Regions from separate parts of the Trichocoleus sp. FACHB-6 genome, predicted to be linked through region 3. Evidence: predicted binding sites of a transcription regulator. Region 3 holds the regulator's gene; each other region holds the start of a gene.
What was found. The regulator NtcA, encoded in region 3, controls nitrogen genes in cyanobacteria. The targets are predictions, from matches to a motif close to TTTGTANNNNNNNNTACAAA.
Positions count from the first base shown of each region.

Region 1 (5,472 bases), on a different contig from region 3:
TTTCCCAATCCCCAGTCCCCAATCCCCAATCCCTAAGCTCTGATGATTTGGTTCCAACCTTGGATGACTTCCTGTAAAGGTTCAGGGAGACGGTCTTGTACCATATCCACATAGCGGGTTGTACCTTGCTTGCTGGAGATGGTGACGGTGATATAGTCAGCAGCACCTTGGGAAGCAGGGTAACTGAGTTGGTTGAACTTCGCTAATTGCGCCTGGTTGAGTATCTGTTGAAACTGTTGCAGTTCGCGGCGGGAAATTTGGTATTTTTGTTCCGCCGAGGTAGCGCCATTGGAGCTAACCTGTTGGCGAATCATCCGCCCATCATTAAACAGAATAGTTTGATAGGTGCGACCAGTTATACCGCCACTAGAGATGGTGCGAAAGAGTACATCTTTCCCCAAAGACGGTGGTAGTTCGCTTGTAGGAATCTTTGTCGGATTGATGGTGTTAGCATTGCCTATCTGACTAGCAGCTCTATTCAACCGGACGGTAGTAGCATTTTCATTAGCGTGATAAACCAGGATTTGTTGACCTGCTTCTACAGTTACCTGCCAACCGCGTATTAGGATTCTAGGACAAGCTACATTGCGATCGCCCAAACCTAGACAACCATCCCAATTCTTTTGTTCAGCCTTGAGGACGCGCAGTTGGGAAACTGCCAACCTGGTTTGTCGGGAAGCCCTCTGCAACACAGCATCTTTAACCGGGTTTGGCAAACTAGCTGTCTGATCCAGCTTGACGATAGAACCGCTGGAATTAGTACGATAAACCCAGCGTTGTTGATTGGCTTCTACAATCACCTGCCAACCTTCTACAGTTGCTTGAGAACAGAGAATGTTAGGCTCATATAGGCCTAGACAGCCATCAGACCATGTTTTTTTGTCAGCTTGGACGATACGGACTTGATCGGTTGTCAAATTTAACCGCTTGGCTGCGTCCTGTTTTACAGGGGGGGCAACGGATTGGGGTAAATTTCCAGGTAAGTTGGTGACAGGATTGGAGTTTTCTTGGCGCACAGTTATTCCGGTGTTATCGGTGCGATAAACCCAAGTTTTACTACCGTCAGTCACAACAACGCGCCAACCTGGGACTATAACTGCGGCACATAATTCAGCAGCAGTGCCAAGTCCCAAACAGCCATCTGTCCACTTCTGGCGACTAGACTCTTTAATGCTGAATTTTTGAACATTAATGCCAGTTTGACGCGACAAATCGACAAGGACAGCATTGGCGACGCGAGGGGGTAAGCGATCGCTTTGTTGCTGCTTGAGAAAAGCTTCCCCGCCAGGTAAGCTTTGGGCGACGCTAACATCTTTCACTTTGACGAGTTTAGCGCTAGACTCAGAAAGTGCTGCTGGAGCAGCAAAAGCTGCTTGCAACAGCGTCATACTAGCGCCCAAGGACAAAATGCCAGTTAGCATCACGGCAAGTGTTTGACTTCTGGTTACTGGTATGGAGTGATTTTGGAAAATGCGTTTCATCAGAACCTCAAAAATTTTCTAATTCTATTGGAGAGCGCACTAATTGAAACGAGCGGCACTCCTAGGGTTATTTGTTGCGTGTAGCAGACAATAGGCTAGACGCTGCTATCCTGCTAGTTGGTTCCAGGCTTAGCAGCAATAGCTTGCTTATAGAGAATTAAGAAATATGACTTTGTTAGTAGTCGCTACGGGAAATCCAGGCAAGCTGCGGGAGATGCAGACATATCTAGCTGGATTGGACTGGGAATTGACGCTGAAGCCGGATGAATTGGAGATTGAGGAGACGGGTGGCACCTTCATGGCTAATGCTTGCCTGAAGGCTTCTCAGGTGGCACTGGCGACTGGAGAATGGGCGATCGCAGATGATTCTGGTTTGGAAGTGGATGCCTTAGATGGCGCACCGGGTATCTATTCGGCTCGTTACGGAAAAACTGACCCAGAGCGAATTGAACGCTTGCTCAACGAGTTAGGTAATGAACTGAATCGGGAAGCTCAATTTGCGTGCGCGATCGCCATTGCTCGTCCTGATGGTGCGATAGCGATCGCTACTGAGGGGGTTTGCCGGGGCGAAATCCTCCACTCCCCTCGCGGTACTGGCGGTTTCGGCTACGATCCAATTTTCTTCGTCCCACAACAGCAAATGACCTTTGCAGAAATGTCCCCAGATTTGAAGCGTCAGTGGAGTCATCGGGGACAAGCCTTTAAAATTTTGTTACCCCAGCTTCAAGATATTAAATTTTAGATTTTGCGGAGGCGAAGCAGTTTCCTCGCCTCCGATGATTTTAGATTCAAGAACAATCTAAAATCACGCGATATTTTGGGAAGAACAGGAGGTTGCGCGAAGAACCAGTAATGGTTCAACTCCCTCATCAATCTCCCCAAAAATCGCTTCAAAATCTAAAATCCAAAATCGTTAAACTGCTTCCAGATTCTTTTCTCCCGTGCGAATCCGGATCACTTGTTCAACCGGGCTGACAAAAATCTTACCATCGCCAATTTCACCGGTTCGGGCGGCGGCGATGATTTTTTCAATTACCATATCAACCTGGGAATCCTCAACAACGATCTCGACTTTGAGTTTTTGCAGAAACTCAACCGTGTACTCAGAACCGCGATAGCGTTCAGTCATTCCTTTCTGCCGTCCAAATCCTCGGACTTCAGAAACCGTCATTCCCACAATCCCCGCATTAACCAGCGAGATTTTAACTTCGTCGAGTTTGAATGGCCGGATAATCGCTTCTACTTTTTTCAAGCTCTTTACTCCTCAGTTTGTTGTGATTTTCGTGTATCTGTACAACCAATTTGTACAACCAAAAGTATCAGTGTGCGGCGGCTATTTTTTATCACTGCTCAAACAAAGATTTTGTATTCTATGATACATATGTTTGGGAGCGATTGTTCTGAGAAACAATCGTGCTGTAACGGCTGCTTTGCCGCGAAGCGATCGCTCTGATTGTAGTAGTATTTCGGCACAGCGCTTTTTTAACCTGTTAATACCCAACCCCCATGACTCAGGAGTTAATATATCGGGTTAAAAAGAGCAATGTTCCTTTAGCCTCAATGCACACTTTATCAAAACAGGTAGATCCTTCTCAATGTCTGTCCATTACAAGCTAAAGGGTGAATTGGCGATGCAAGCTTAACGACTATTATTATTTAGAAGCGGGCGCACAATCAAAAAGCCCGTACCAAACGCCGTCGCCACGATGAGAAAGATGACCAGCAATAACCACCACCCACTAACGTCTGGGGAACGTTCTGGTGGGGTTGGGCGGCGATACCTACCTTCTTCGTGTTCTATAACCAAGTTTTCAGGAAAGGTAGATGAGATTGGTTCAGGTTTGGGAGGAGAGGGTAAGACTTCGACGGATCTCTCCACGCCAGCAGGACGAGGAGGACGCGGTTGCGAACGCCGCTTAGGTGATTTTTCGCTTTCTCTAGTCCGAACTTCCGGTTCGACTAGAGGCGGAATGAAATCAACTCGGTTCCCGGTGGAAAGGGAATCTACCACATGTTGGGCGTGCAAAGAAACTTGGGCAACTTTTTCTATTTCTTGTCGCAGTTGTTGATTTTCTTGGGCTAACTGCTGATTTTGGGTATTCAGCGAGTCTAGCATCGCTTGCGCTGCTTGCAATTCAGCAGAGAGTTCCTTGTAAACGGAAATTGGCACAGACGGGCGATAGGCTGTGGATGGATGGGAGGACTGCTCTGGGAAATGAGCAGTTTGCATGGGCGATCTGGTAGTAGGATTGGACATTATTGGTTTAGCCTAAGTTCTGTAAGGCAACAATAGTGTAAAATTGCGCGACTCTGACAGCCATTTTTTAACAAATTTGCTCTAGTTACAACCACACAAGCCTGTAAATTTAGAAATTTTAGATTGTCAACCCGAAAGTGTCTAGACTCAGGGTGTATTTTCTTGCAGGAGGGGAAAAAAGTGTCCTACGGGGCCCTGACCTTGACCAATGGCTAAAGAGTATCTTAATGCAGTGGTGACGTAATCTTTGGCTTTTTGTACCGCAGATAAGCGATCGCACCCTAGAGCTAGATTAGCAGCGATCGCAGCTGCCAGAGTACAACCCGTCCCATGAGTATTGCTGGTATCCACCACCGCCGTTTTCAAAGTTTCCAATTTGTGACCATCAAACCAGACATCAACGCCGCGTAAATTTCCCTGCATTCCTCCTCCCTTGACCAATACAGCCTTTGCTCCCAGCTGATGGATGCGTTGGGCAGCAGCCCGCATATCATCTAGAGTATGAAGCTGCAAACCGCTCAGTAGTTGAGCCTCGTAACGGTTCGGTGTCACAATCGTTGCCTTGGGGATCAAGACATTCTGTAAAGTTGCCATAGCCTCATCGTTAATCAATACAGCGCCCGTGCGCGATACCATTACCGGATCTACCACTAAATTATTAAGTTTCAGAACTTCCACCTGCTGCGCCACAGCCGCGATAATTTCCGCTGTGAGCAACATCCCCGTTTTCACTGCTTGCACGCCGATATCCGTCACCACAGCCTCAATCTGAGCGACAACCGCATCTACTGGTAGAGCATCAACCCGCGTCACCAAGACCGTATTCTGAGCCGTCACGCAAGTTATAGCACTGGTGCCATGAACGCAGTGAAAGGCAAACGTTCGTAAATCAGCTTGAATCCCCGCACCGCCGCCGCTATCGGAACCAGCGATGGTGAGAGCAACAGGAACGCTTGATTTGTCTATAACACTCATATTAGAAATTGGTAATTGGTAAAAAGGTAATTGGGGCAATCAAGTACATCGTAAGTAGCATTCATTACCTGTTACCTATTACTTGTTACCTCATATTGCAATTAAATTGACCCGATTTCGCCTAAAAATATAGATTGTGCAAATAGCTAAACCTACAGCGCTCTTGGCAGTGTCCAAGAATGCCGCATCCTGCTAATAAATTGCCCACCAATTATTAAAAATTAAAAATAAAGCATTAAAAATGAAAATTTTTAATCTTTAATTTTTAATTTTTAATTCCTCTAACGTTGTGGTGGACGGCGTCTGCGGAGAAAGTCTGGAATATCCAATCCAGAGCCAGCTTCTGGTCTAGGCTCATAAGTAGGCGTGGGTGGAGGAACTGGTGTTGGTGCCACTGGGCGCTGCGGTTGTCTGGGAGTGCGCGTTTCTCTCGCTGCTGGTGTGGACTGAACTTCTCCACTAAATCCCGTAGCAATAACGGTAATTCTCACCTCGCCTTGCAGCCTGTCATCAATCACAGCTCCAAAGATGATATTAGCGTTGGGATCGACAACCTCATAGATTGTTTCCGCTGCGGCGTTCACCTCGTGTAGCGTCAAGTCGCTGCCGCCTGTAATGTTAAATACTACACCTCTAGCTCCTTCAATCGAGGACTCTAGCAAGGGGGAAGAAATTGCGGCAACTGCGGCTTCTCTGGCTCTTGATTTCCCAGAGCCAACACCGATTCCCATCATTGCCGATCCCGCATCTGCCATCACT
Region 1 is NZ_JACJOY010000121.1:95,813-101,284, reverse strand. It holds gene H6F66_RS24815 (hypothetical protein) at 33-1,481, opposite strand; gene rdgB (RdgB/HAM1 family non-canonical purine NTP pyrophosphatase) at 1,648-2,223, shown strand; gene H6F66_RS24805 (P-II family nitrogen regulator) at 2,395-2,733, opposite strand; gene H6F66_RS24800 (hypothetical protein) at 3,121-3,711, opposite strand; gene thiD (bifunctional hydroxymethylpyrimidine kinase/phosphomethylpyrimidine kinase) at 3,886-4,713, opposite strand; gene ftsZ (cell division protein FtsZ) at 4,995-5,472, opposite strand, start outside.
Region 1: the regulator NtcA is predicted to act here: its motif matches at 2,844-2,863, upstream of H6F66_RS24805 (P-II family nitrogen regulator).

Region 2 (5,472 bases), on a different contig from region 3:
GTGGAAATAACTTCGCCAGCTTCGTTGGTAATTTCACCTTTGTAGGGATGAATGGTAATTACCATCCCGGTTTCCATCTGGGTGACATCGCACTGGATGGGTAATGCACCTGCATCTTCGGCGGTGTTGAAGAAAATCGGCGCGATCGCACTCCCTAATATATATCCCCCCGCCCGTTTATTTGGTACGAAGGGGATATCATTGCCAATGTGCCACAGCACTGAGTTAATCGCAGATTTGCGCGATGAACCAGTCCCCACTACATCCCCCACATAAGCCACGGGATGCCCTTTTTTCTTTAACTCGGCAATGGTTTCTAAACTTCCCGGTTGCCGAGATTCCAGCATTGCCAAGGCGTGCAAGGGGATATCCGGGCGAGTTGTGGCGTGGGTTGCGGGGGATAAATCGTCGGTGTTCGTTTCTCCCGGCACTTTAAAGACGGTGACGGTAATGGCTTCGGGCAAAGTGGGGCGAGAGGTGAACCACTCAGCCGCCGCCCAAGACTCGATTACTTGTTTGGCGTAGGGATTAGTTTCGGATAATTCCTCTACATCGTGGAAGGCATCATACACCAGCATGATTTTGCTTAAAGCTGTTGCGGCTGCTGATGCCAATTCATCGTCTGATTTAAGTAAATCTATTAACGATTGCACGTTGTAACCGCCTACCATTGTCCCCAGCAACTCGATGGCGTAGATGGGGGAAATTAGGGGGCTTTTGGTTTCGCCTTTGGCAACGGCGGTGAGAAATCCTGCTTTGACGTAAGCTGCGGGATCGACGCCTGGGGGAATGCGATCGCGCAACAATTCCAACAACGTCTCTTCTTCACCAGCTGGCGGATTTTTCAACATTTCGCACAGTTGCGATGTTTGTTCGGCATCCAGGGGTAAAGGGGGAATTCCCAAAGCCGCACGTTCAGCAACGTGTTGACGATAAGATTCAAACATTTTCTAGTCTCCACAAACAATTAAGAGCAAAATTTAGGGGCGAATCGCTTTTAGGTTCTCCGCCTGGAGAATACAATCTCGATACCTGCGCTTCACAGCCACCAGTGAACAGAGAGTGTCGCCGCTACTGCTTGAGACGCAGATCAACATTATTAATTATTGTGAAAAATTGAAATAGGATTTGTACGGATTGCTGCAACTTGGTTGTTCGACGGCAACATTGCACAAAAAAAAAGGCGATCGCTCTCTATCGCCCGCTTACTTCTATAAACCAGGAATCCGTCGTCTTCAGATTTGAAGATTTCGTGCTTAGATCAAATTCTACATCTTTAGGGGGATGAGCGCGATATTTTTCTGTCGAAACGCGATCGCACTTTAATTGCAGACTACTAAATTAAATATCTCTGACAGGCATCTTGCCTACCAGAGATATTTTAATCAGTTTCACCTAATTAGCACACGCTCAATTGCTTCGACTCTGCCTCCAGAAGGCGCATGAGGTTTTCATCGCCTTTAGCTTTGGCTACCTGGATGCGGTGTTCCAGACTGCGCCGGATACTCTCCAAGTGCATTCTAGCGGCTTCATCCATCATTTTTTGACGGTTTTTATCCACTGACAATTTGCACTCCGGTAAATTTACCAATTGTTCAAGATGTTGCCGCTGTAGAGTATCGGTTGTTCCGGTTTTGCCGACGATGTAGGGAACGCCACGATACTTTAAATTAACGATCACATCAGGAACCTGAACGTGTCTGGGATATTGAACTTTATAGCTTTGACCCCGATACTTAGCCAAAATTTCGCCTTCAGTCACTTCCAGCGTGGGTGAGGTGTTTTCATAACTGCTACCGCGATAAGAAAATTTCATAAATTTTGCCTCCAATTAAGTTTCCTAAGTATTTCTTACTAAATGAGGTGGTTGCGAGTACGACATCGCTCTCTAGTTCTATTCTCCAGTGCCGTTGATGGCTCCGAATCCCCATCTGGTAAGAACTAAATATTTTTATTTCTGTATCTATTTTTACATTTTGCTAGCATATCGTCAACGATTAAGATACTTTAAGCAACATTTATAACTTTAGGTAGATACGACACTGAAGTCCTCTATTACCTGGGGACGATAAACTTGGTGCGATTCATCTGGTGATTTGTGGCGTTCCAGATGTCAACAGAAGCGGCTAACTTTCTTTGAAAGGCTAATTATTTTGATGAACTAAGTTTGGTTTTTCACACCACAAGCAGCACAAAAATTTTTACAGTTACAACTTGCAGCCTCATCCCATCTCGATAAGGCTGACAAAGATATCGCTAGTTGATGATTATATTTCAAAGAATGCGATCGCGCTCTCTAAAGTTGAAATCTTCCTAAGCTGACAAGTCGCGCAGGAAGTAGAAGTGATCGCTCCTCCAATCACTACCCTTAACTCGCCCTAAATAACCTGTTAAAGGCGAGGAAAGTTCTACAAGTAAATCGTGAACTTGCAGCTCATCTAGCTTAGAGTTTGGCTCTTTGGCAAACACAGCATTGTAGTGAACGCGGATTTCGACTGTCAAGTGTTCACTTCCTGGCTCACCAAGCTGCTTAACTGCTTCAACAATCTGCGATCGCAACTTGATTTCTTGGTTAACTTTGTCGATGTAACTATCTAGTTTATCGTCAGCCAATCCAAAGGGAGCTTGCTGCAAGCACAGCTTAAGCTCTAGCAAATCTATAGAGTTTTTGTACTGTGCTTGGAGTTCAACCAGTCTTTGCAACGTTTCAGGTCTCATGGCATTCATTTGATTTTCAATAGCTGCTTGAAGAGCTGGAGGAGTTAAAGGGCCAGCGGCAACAATTAACTTGATTGCATGGTCAAATTCAGCTTTACCTAGATGGGTATGACCGAGATGGATTAGCTGAGCCGTTACGCTATTCGGTACACTTTCTTTTTTACTGGCTTTGCATTCGCCAACTACTGGATAGGGTTTTTCACAGTAAAAATCTATTCCTCCAGCGCCTCCTGTAGCCTGTGGATCGAGGCTAGCTTTTGGGTTGCTGTTAGAATTTGTGAAACCTAGCTTTATTAAGCTCCTTCGGACTAATTTTTCAAATTCTTGACCCTCGCTGGAATTCCCTACTTCTGCAATTTTCTGAATCCAAGCCAAATCTGAATCTATTCGCTTTGCAGTTTGATTACTACTCCAGCCCAGAAATATTCTTATACTCTGGTCTAGTTCCTCGGCTGCTGGGTTTGTGGCTGATAAAAGAGCGATCGCATTCTGCAACTCTTCCAATTCTGGATGCAGTGGAGGCTGTCTGTGTTCTAGCTGCTGGCGGCGTTGGGTGAAGATGCGATCGCTCAATACAGGCGAAGATTCAGTAACATTCAGGAGATTCGGTAAAGAAACATAATTACCCTTTGGATTTACTGGAACTTCAATCGGTTGATGTAGCGGATAAACTCGCAAATAAGTCATAAAAATATAAGGACGTTGAGACAGAATTTGCTGCAATGCTTCTGTTGTCCAAATTGTCAACCGCGACAAAGCTTCTAACCCTTCAGAATTATCTATAATTTGGCACAATTCGCACCTAGCCCAAGCTTTAATAGTGATTGTTTCAGAATTTAACTGGGCAAATGCAGTTTGAGCAATAGATAAAAAATTCGGGCGATAGTGTTGCTCTATTGGTAGCAAGTTAATCGAAGCATCAGCAGGATACAGAGCAAATTGTCGCCCCGGATCAATGAATGTCCGAGGCGTAGCTGCGATCGCTCTCCCTTGAATTAATGCTTCAATCTCTGGCGCTGGTAGTCTTAAGGCAGTATCAAGGTTAACAGAATTTACTGGCGACATACTTCATCTTATGGTTGAAATTGAGTTAATAACCAAGCCACAACTTGAGAGTGTGCCATTTGACGACTGCGCCGCAAAGTCTCTTCTAATACTGCCATCTCTAAACCTGGTAATATTTGAGATTGAGTAATTCTTCTACTACCACCACTAGGAATTATTTCAAAGGCAATTATTTCGGCTTGTTGCACATCGACTATCCAATATTCAGATACTTTTATATCTTCATAAAGTAAGCGTTTTTCGCCTTTGTCATCAGCTAGGGTACTGTCAGAAATTTCAATAGCTATATCTGGCGGTGGAGTAAGGTCAAGATTAGCGATCGCTGTTCCTGTCGGTACCATTCGCGCCCGTTCTCCGATGTAGTAAGATACATCAGGTTGGCACTCTCGAACACCTGTTTTCCGGTAGCTACAGTTATCTAAGCAATTCAGTGGAATGTTTTTGAGAGCGGCGAATAAGGTGACAGCAATAGCAATAATCCCATTATCTTTTGCATGATCAGGGCCTACTGACATAGTTTCAATCCTCATTCGTCCATTGTAGTAGTAGCCTTTAGCTTTTTGATAAGCTGGGTCTTCAACGGTTTGGATAAATTCATCCCATGTAGCTACAACCCAAATATCAGTCGGTAGTTTTGTCCGCATGGTACTCATAAATTTCTCTGTTGCACTCAACTTATATAGCAATCCTATTTGAGTTGTGAGATGCTAGACCTTCAGATCCCCGACTTCTTAGAGAAGTCGGGGATCTTGCCTTCACGAAACATTTAGGACTGCTATAGCCAGGACATCAAGCATTAATTTTGTTGAGTAAGGTGTCGATTCCCTCTTCTATGTTGTCTGATTTAGATACATCAGCCATCATAGATTCCTCTGAAACTACGGGTTCTTCTTCAATCATATCCGTAGGCACCTCATAAGATGGATCGCTGAGAATCTCTTTAAGCAGAGGGTTACTAGCTCCCAGCATTTTTTCAGCTCCTTTCTCAGTGATGAACTTAATAATTTCAGCCTCACTTAACTTATAGTCTACTTCTCGCTTTTGATGAACAGCCCGAATAGCTATTAGAGGTTTTATCTCATCTTCTTTCAGTTCCACAAATTCTCCACCTTTTTCTCTAATTAGAGGTTCAAGATACTTGGATTCCATAGGTTTAGTCATTTTCTTAGACCTGGAACGAACTAAACAACCTCTAGTTAAATCAAATTTTTTATAGTCATTCAGCTTGCCCAAACCTGTTGATAATGAGACACCACCAGCATACTGAAGAACTGCAACGCCAATTTTCACGGGTTGTCCGTTTTCTTTGCCAATTATCTTGAAATTGAGGTGCTTGTCCGTTTTATTTTTACAAACTTTATCTGTAACCTCTTCAATGGTGACTCTTTCTACTGTTTGTCCAATGAATGTCTGAAAGCCAAATGAAAGAGCATCAGCAAGTTGGAAATTATCATCTAAGTAATTTCCTATATTTTCTTGCATTTCTTCAATAAAAGCCTCCTCTACTGGATCTGAAGGTGGTTTTACACTTTCACGGTCTAGCATCTTAGACAAGTTCTCTTTACACCACACCAATACTTGTCTAACGGTTTCTGACTTTGTTTTACCAATACCCCTGAGTTGACTTTCAGAAAATGGATAAACTGAATAAGGAGGAACCAAGTTTTGAGCTTGATAAAAATCTCTTAA
Region 2 is NZ_JACJOY010000016.1:16,433-21,904, reverse strand. It holds gene acnB (bifunctional aconitate hydratase 2/2-methylisocitrate dehydratase) at 1-947, opposite strand, end outside; gene H6F66_RS02780 (DUF4278 domain-containing protein) at 1,400-1,816, opposite strand; gene H6F66_RS02775 (DUF1802 family protein) at 2,314-3,783, opposite strand; gene H6F66_RS02770 (Uma2 family endonuclease) at 3,792-4,436, opposite strand; gene H6F66_RS02765 (P-loop NTPase fold protein) at 4,573-5,472, opposite strand, start outside.
Region 2: the regulator NtcA is predicted to act here: its motif matches at 1,957-1,976, upstream of H6F66_RS02780 (DUF4278 domain-containing protein).

Region 3 (5,472 bases):
GTGAGAGGCAATTTGATGCAGCATATGATCCAAAAAGGGAATGCCCGTATTGGCGTTGCAAGTCCCATTCCCGTCTAAGTTTACTGTCACCAAGACATCAGTTTCGCCCGTCTTACGTGCAACCGTAGCCGTGCGAGGTGATAAAAATTGTTCAAGGTGCGGAGTGGTGGAAACGCGATCGCTTGTCTGCATAGCAGATGCTCACTAACAAGAAACAAGTAAGTTTATTATTCTATGCTATCGAGCTAGGGAATGGGGTAAGTTAGATTCTTTCCCCAGTCCCCAATCCCCAGCCCCTACATCACATTCCCATAATCTCGTACCCAGCATCTACATACAGCACCTGACCCGTAATCCCACTTGCCAAGTCGCTGCACAAGAAACTAGCAGCATTTCCTACTTCTGTCTGAGTCACAGTTCGCCGCAGTGGTGCTACTTCCTCAACATGATGGATCATATCCAGAATGCCACCCACCGCCGATGATGCTAGAGTGCGGATCGGCCCAGCTGAGATTGCATTCACGCGAATATTAGCAGGCCCCATCTCCGAGGCTAGATAACGCACGCTCATTTCCAAGCCAGACTTAGCAATGCCCATGACATTGTAATTGGGGATCACCTTAACGCCGCCCAAATAAGTAAGCGTGACAATACTGCCGCCTTCTGTCATCAGTGGTTTCGCCGCCCCAGCCAGTTGAACTAACGAGTAGGTGCTAATTTCCAAAGCTTGGGTGAAGCCAGCGCGAGTGGTGTTGCTAAAATCACCTGATAAATCGTCCTTGTTGGCAAAAGCAAGACAATGGATTAAAATATCTAGCCTGCCCCACTTATCGCGGATGGCATCAAATGTAGAACGAATTTGGTCATCATTCTGAACATCGCAAGGTAAAAACAAACTGGGGTTGAGAGGTTCTACCAATTCGGCGACTTTCTTCTCAAAGCGTCCTCGGTCGTCTGGTAGATAAGTAACTCCCAAATTTGCACCAGCTTTGTGTAACTGCTGGGCAATACCCCAAGCGATTGAGCGGTTGTTGGCAATGCCAGTAACTAGGGCATTTTTTCCTGATAAATCTAGCATGATGTCAATTTTGAAGGCAATATTAGAGAATATCCGATTTAGGGCGGTAATTAAGATAGCTTGCGTCCGGATCGAAGCTTACTCAACATGACTCAAACTGCATCCCAGCTTATCAAACAGGTATTGTCAAGATATAGACATTTTCCTTAACAGTCTGATTTGCGCCGTGGGGTTGAGGCACTTGGAAAAACTTGGAGGATAAAAGAACTTTAAAATTATGTATCAAGCAGCACAAAAAACTGCCTAAGAGTCAGTTTATCAGTGTCTAAAGTCAGAAATTTCTCACAGTCGGTTGTAATTCCCAGAAGAGTTTCTAGGGCAGCAATAAGGATAAAGGAAGTGGTAGTGACGCAAGATAGACCGTTAGCAGCTGTGTTCCGTCAAATCGGAGGTGGGGCGTTTCCGCCAGTGGTGGAAACCTTTGATCGGGGCAAAACTATCTTTTTCCCCGGAGACCCGGCTGAACGGGTATATTTTTTGCTCAAAGGAGCTGTGAAGCTGTCTCGCGTGTACGAAGCTGGGGAAGAAATTACAGTGGCGCTGCTGCGAGAAAACAGCGTCTTTGGCGTACTGTCGTTGATTACCGGGAATCGGTCAGACAGATTTTATCACGCAGTAGCATTTACGCCTGTGGAGTTGCTTTCAGCACCAATTGAACAGGTGGAGCAAGCGCTCAAGGATAATCCAGAATTGTCGATGTTGATGCTGCGGGGGCTTTCATCGCGGATCTTGCAAACAGAGATGATGATTGAGACTTTGGCGCACCGGGATATGGGATCGCGATTGGTGAGTTTTTTGTTGATTCTCTGTCGAGATTTTGGCGTTCCAGGCCCCAATGGAATTACAGTTGATCTGAAGCTTTCTCACCAAGCGATCGCAGAAGCAATTGGTTCCACAAGAGTTACAGTCACCCGGTTACTGGGAGATTTACGCTCCGAGAAAATGATTTCTATCAATAAGAAAAAAATTACCGTTCATAACCCGGTAGCTTTGAGCCAGCAGTTCACCTAAAACATCTTTTGCACTGTCAGCTTTTGTTAATCAATAGTTGAAGTACCAGCGTCTATCATAAAAAAGCCTTTATGCTTAAGCTTGAGAGGTGATAGCTGAAGCTGGAAAATGGCCACCAGTGCGCTGGTCTTAATTTTATCGATTTTGGTATTGGGTGGTGCGATCGCCACCTTGGGCGATCGCATTGGCACTCGCGTGGGAAAAGCGCGGCTGAGTCTGTTCAATCTGCGTCCCAAGAAAACTGCGGTCTTAGTTACAATTCTTACAGGTTTGATGATTTCCGCCTCAACCCTGACGATCCTATTTGCCACCAGCAAGCCGTTACGCACAGGCGTGTTTCAAGTTGATGAAATTCAGCGAAAACTCAGAACCGCTCGTCGGGAGCTTGACGAAACTGTAGCCCAGAAACAACAAACTGAAAGCGAACTCTCCAAAGTTGCAGCCCAGAAACAACAAACTGAAAACGAACTCTCACTAGCCCGCACCGAGCAGCAAGCCGCCCAGAAGCGTCTGGATGCCATTAATAAGTCTCTGGCGGCAGCACTAGGCAGACAAGCCCAGACAGAGGCACAACTGAGTAAGACAGAGCGCGAACTTAAAAGCGTTGCGGCTAGCTTTGAGAAAACCCAGCAACAGCTGGAAAATGTTTCTGGACAAGCGGTAAATCTACGTTCGGAAATTCAACAACTCCAAGGGGAACGTCAGGAACTAATCAAGCAGCGCGATCGCGTAAAGGCTCAAATTACCCAACTCAAGGGCCAAGTTACTCAACGCGATCGCGAAATTGCCAAGCTTGACCAAGCCATCACAGAACGCGATCGGGAAATTGCCATTCGTGACCAAGCCTTGGCGGAACTTGATCAAAAAATTTCCAACCTGAGAAACAGCATTGACCAACGCGATCGAGAAATCGCCAAGCGAGACACAGCCCTCGCCCAACTTGATGAGGAAATTTCCGCACGAGATCAAGTAATTGCCCAGCGCGAAACTCGCCTCAAGGAAATAGAAAAACAACAAGCTGCCCTAGAGCAGGAAGTAGCAGACCTGGAACAGTATTACCAATCCTATCAAGCCTTGCGTCAAGGTAACGTCGCGCTCCAGCGCGGTCAAGTTCTGGCTTTTGGTGTCTTCCGCATTGTCGATCCCGCCGCCGCCCGTCAGGTTATAGATCAGCTTTTACGAGAAGCAAATCGCACAGCAATGAAAGCTACGCGACCTGGTAACAACAATAACAACAAGATGGTGAATGAGCGCGTAGTGCAAATTACCCAAGCCCAGGTAGACCAACTGCTTAACCAAATTAAAGATGGTCGCCCCTACCTGGTGCGAATTTTCTCGGCTGGCAACTACGTCCAAGGCGAAAAAGACGTACAAGTCTTTGCAGACGCGACAGTGAATAAAATTGTGTTCAGTGGTGGTGATATCATCGCCGCAACATCTGCCGACCCTTCAACTATGAACGACCAACAAATCCGGCAGCAGATCGATCTGCTCTTGGGAGCATCTCAGTTCCGAGCCAATCGAGCTGGAATTTTGAACGATACAATTCAGGTAGGCGACGGTCGAATTACCAGCCTGATTCGCTTTATTGAGAAGCTAAAAAAGTTCAAGCAGCCTATCGATCTCAAGGCGGTAGTGGCAGAAGATACATATCTCATAGGGCCGCTGAAACTGAATTTGGTAGTCGTGCAGAATGGAGAGGTAATTTTTAGTATGTAATCCCCAATTCCCAATTCCCAATTCCCAATTGCCAATTCCTAATTCCCAATTAAAATGATTTTAGGTTTCGATCCAGGGCGCGATAAGTGTGGTATAGCCGTGATGGGACTTGACCTGATACTGGATTATCATCAGGTGGTGCCAGCACCAGAAGCGATCGCAATCATCAAAAACTTGTGCGAACAATTCGCGATCGCTACTCTGGTAATGGGCGATCAAACTACAGCCAAAACCTGGAAAAAGAAACTTCAGACAGAATTACCTGCATCGTTGCCGATAGTCATGGTAGATGAGCGCTACAGCACTCTAGAAGCACGCGATCGCTACTGGCAAATGTATCCCCCAAAAGGCCTTTCTAGCCTCATCCCCAAAGGATTGCGCGAACCACCCCGACCAATTGATGATATTGTCGCCATCCTCCTCATCGAAAGGTACCTAAAAATACAAACAACTAATAACTAAGCACTACGGCTGGGAATCAGGAATTGGTAATCATCAACGGACCACTGGCTAAAGTTCTGCCCTGATAGTAAAGGCATAGTCTCCCCCAGGCTCCAACTGATAATCCTTCTGCTCTAAAAACCGCCCTAATGGTTCCAGAATTAGGGCGCGTCCCAAAGAAGGTGAGACCGACAACTCCCCCTGTCGGAAACACCAATGGAACTGCCACTCATACTGCGCCGCTGTAACTTCCCCTTTCAGAAAACCCTGTTGCCAGGACAATTGGGTAATTCGGACGTAGGCAGTGGTTTGAGGTAAACGTTTAGAACTCACAATCACTCAGCTGATTCAAATGCCAAAATTTCAGCAACAATACTAAACTTATGGCTACGCACGTGTAGATAACATCATTCTCACAGCTGACTTGCATTTGCCAAAACTCAAAAGCAAATACGCCCCTAGACATGGAAAGTGCCAGACTCGACGGGCAGTGACTAGGATGAAAGAAGAGTAACTCCAGGCAAGACAGTAGGTGCAATTTTGACTCGTTCAACATCTGACGCAACCCCAAATTCCAACCAGTCACCTTCACCACAATTGAACTACAGCGCTTTGGATCAAGAATTAGACAGCGCCATTTTCAGCTTTGATGATATCCAGGCAGAACTGAACTACAAAAAGGCGCAAAACGCCCTGCGAGACCTGGTAGGCAATTTGGATCTTACTTCCCAAGAACGGGCAGGACTGGAGTCCGAAATTGAGGACTTGGCAACGATGCTGGACAAGTTAGATCAGTCACTCGTCCAAATTGCCGCCTTTGGCATGGTGGGAAGGGGCAAATCTTCCGTACTCAATGCTTTATTGGGTAAGAACGTGTTTGAAACCGGGCCTCTTCATGGTGTCACCCGCACTCATCAAGATGCCAGCTGGCAACTGGAAAATGAGCCTGAAGCACAAAGTAATTCCGAAGTTTTGCGAGTCACGCTGCCAAGTCTGGGCAATTCCCAGATTCAGCTGATTGACACTCCGGGGATTGACGAAGTAGACGGAGAAACCCGCGAAACCTTAGCGCGACAAGTTGCCCGACAGGCAGATTTGCTGCTATTTATCATTTCCGGCGACATGACTAAGGTAGAATTTGAGGCGCTGTCGCAACTGCGGGAAGTTGGTAAACCGATGTTGCTGGTTTTTAACAAAATTGACCAATATCCGGATGCCGACCG
Region 3 is NZ_JACJOY010000023.1:30,712-36,183, reverse strand. It holds gene hisB (imidazoleglycerol-phosphate dehydratase HisB) at 1-192, opposite strand, end outside; gene fabI (enoyl-ACP reductase FabI) at 302-1,078, opposite strand; gene ntcA (global nitrogen regulator NtcA) at 1,418-2,089, shown strand; gene H6F66_RS04310 (DUF3084 domain-containing protein) at 2,198-3,808, shown strand; gene H6F66_RS04305 (pre-16S rRNA-processing nuclease YqgF) at 3,863-4,270, shown strand; gene H6F66_RS04300 (DUF3146 family protein) at 4,319-4,582, opposite strand; gene H6F66_RS04295 (GTP-binding protein) at 4,847-5,472, shown strand, end outside.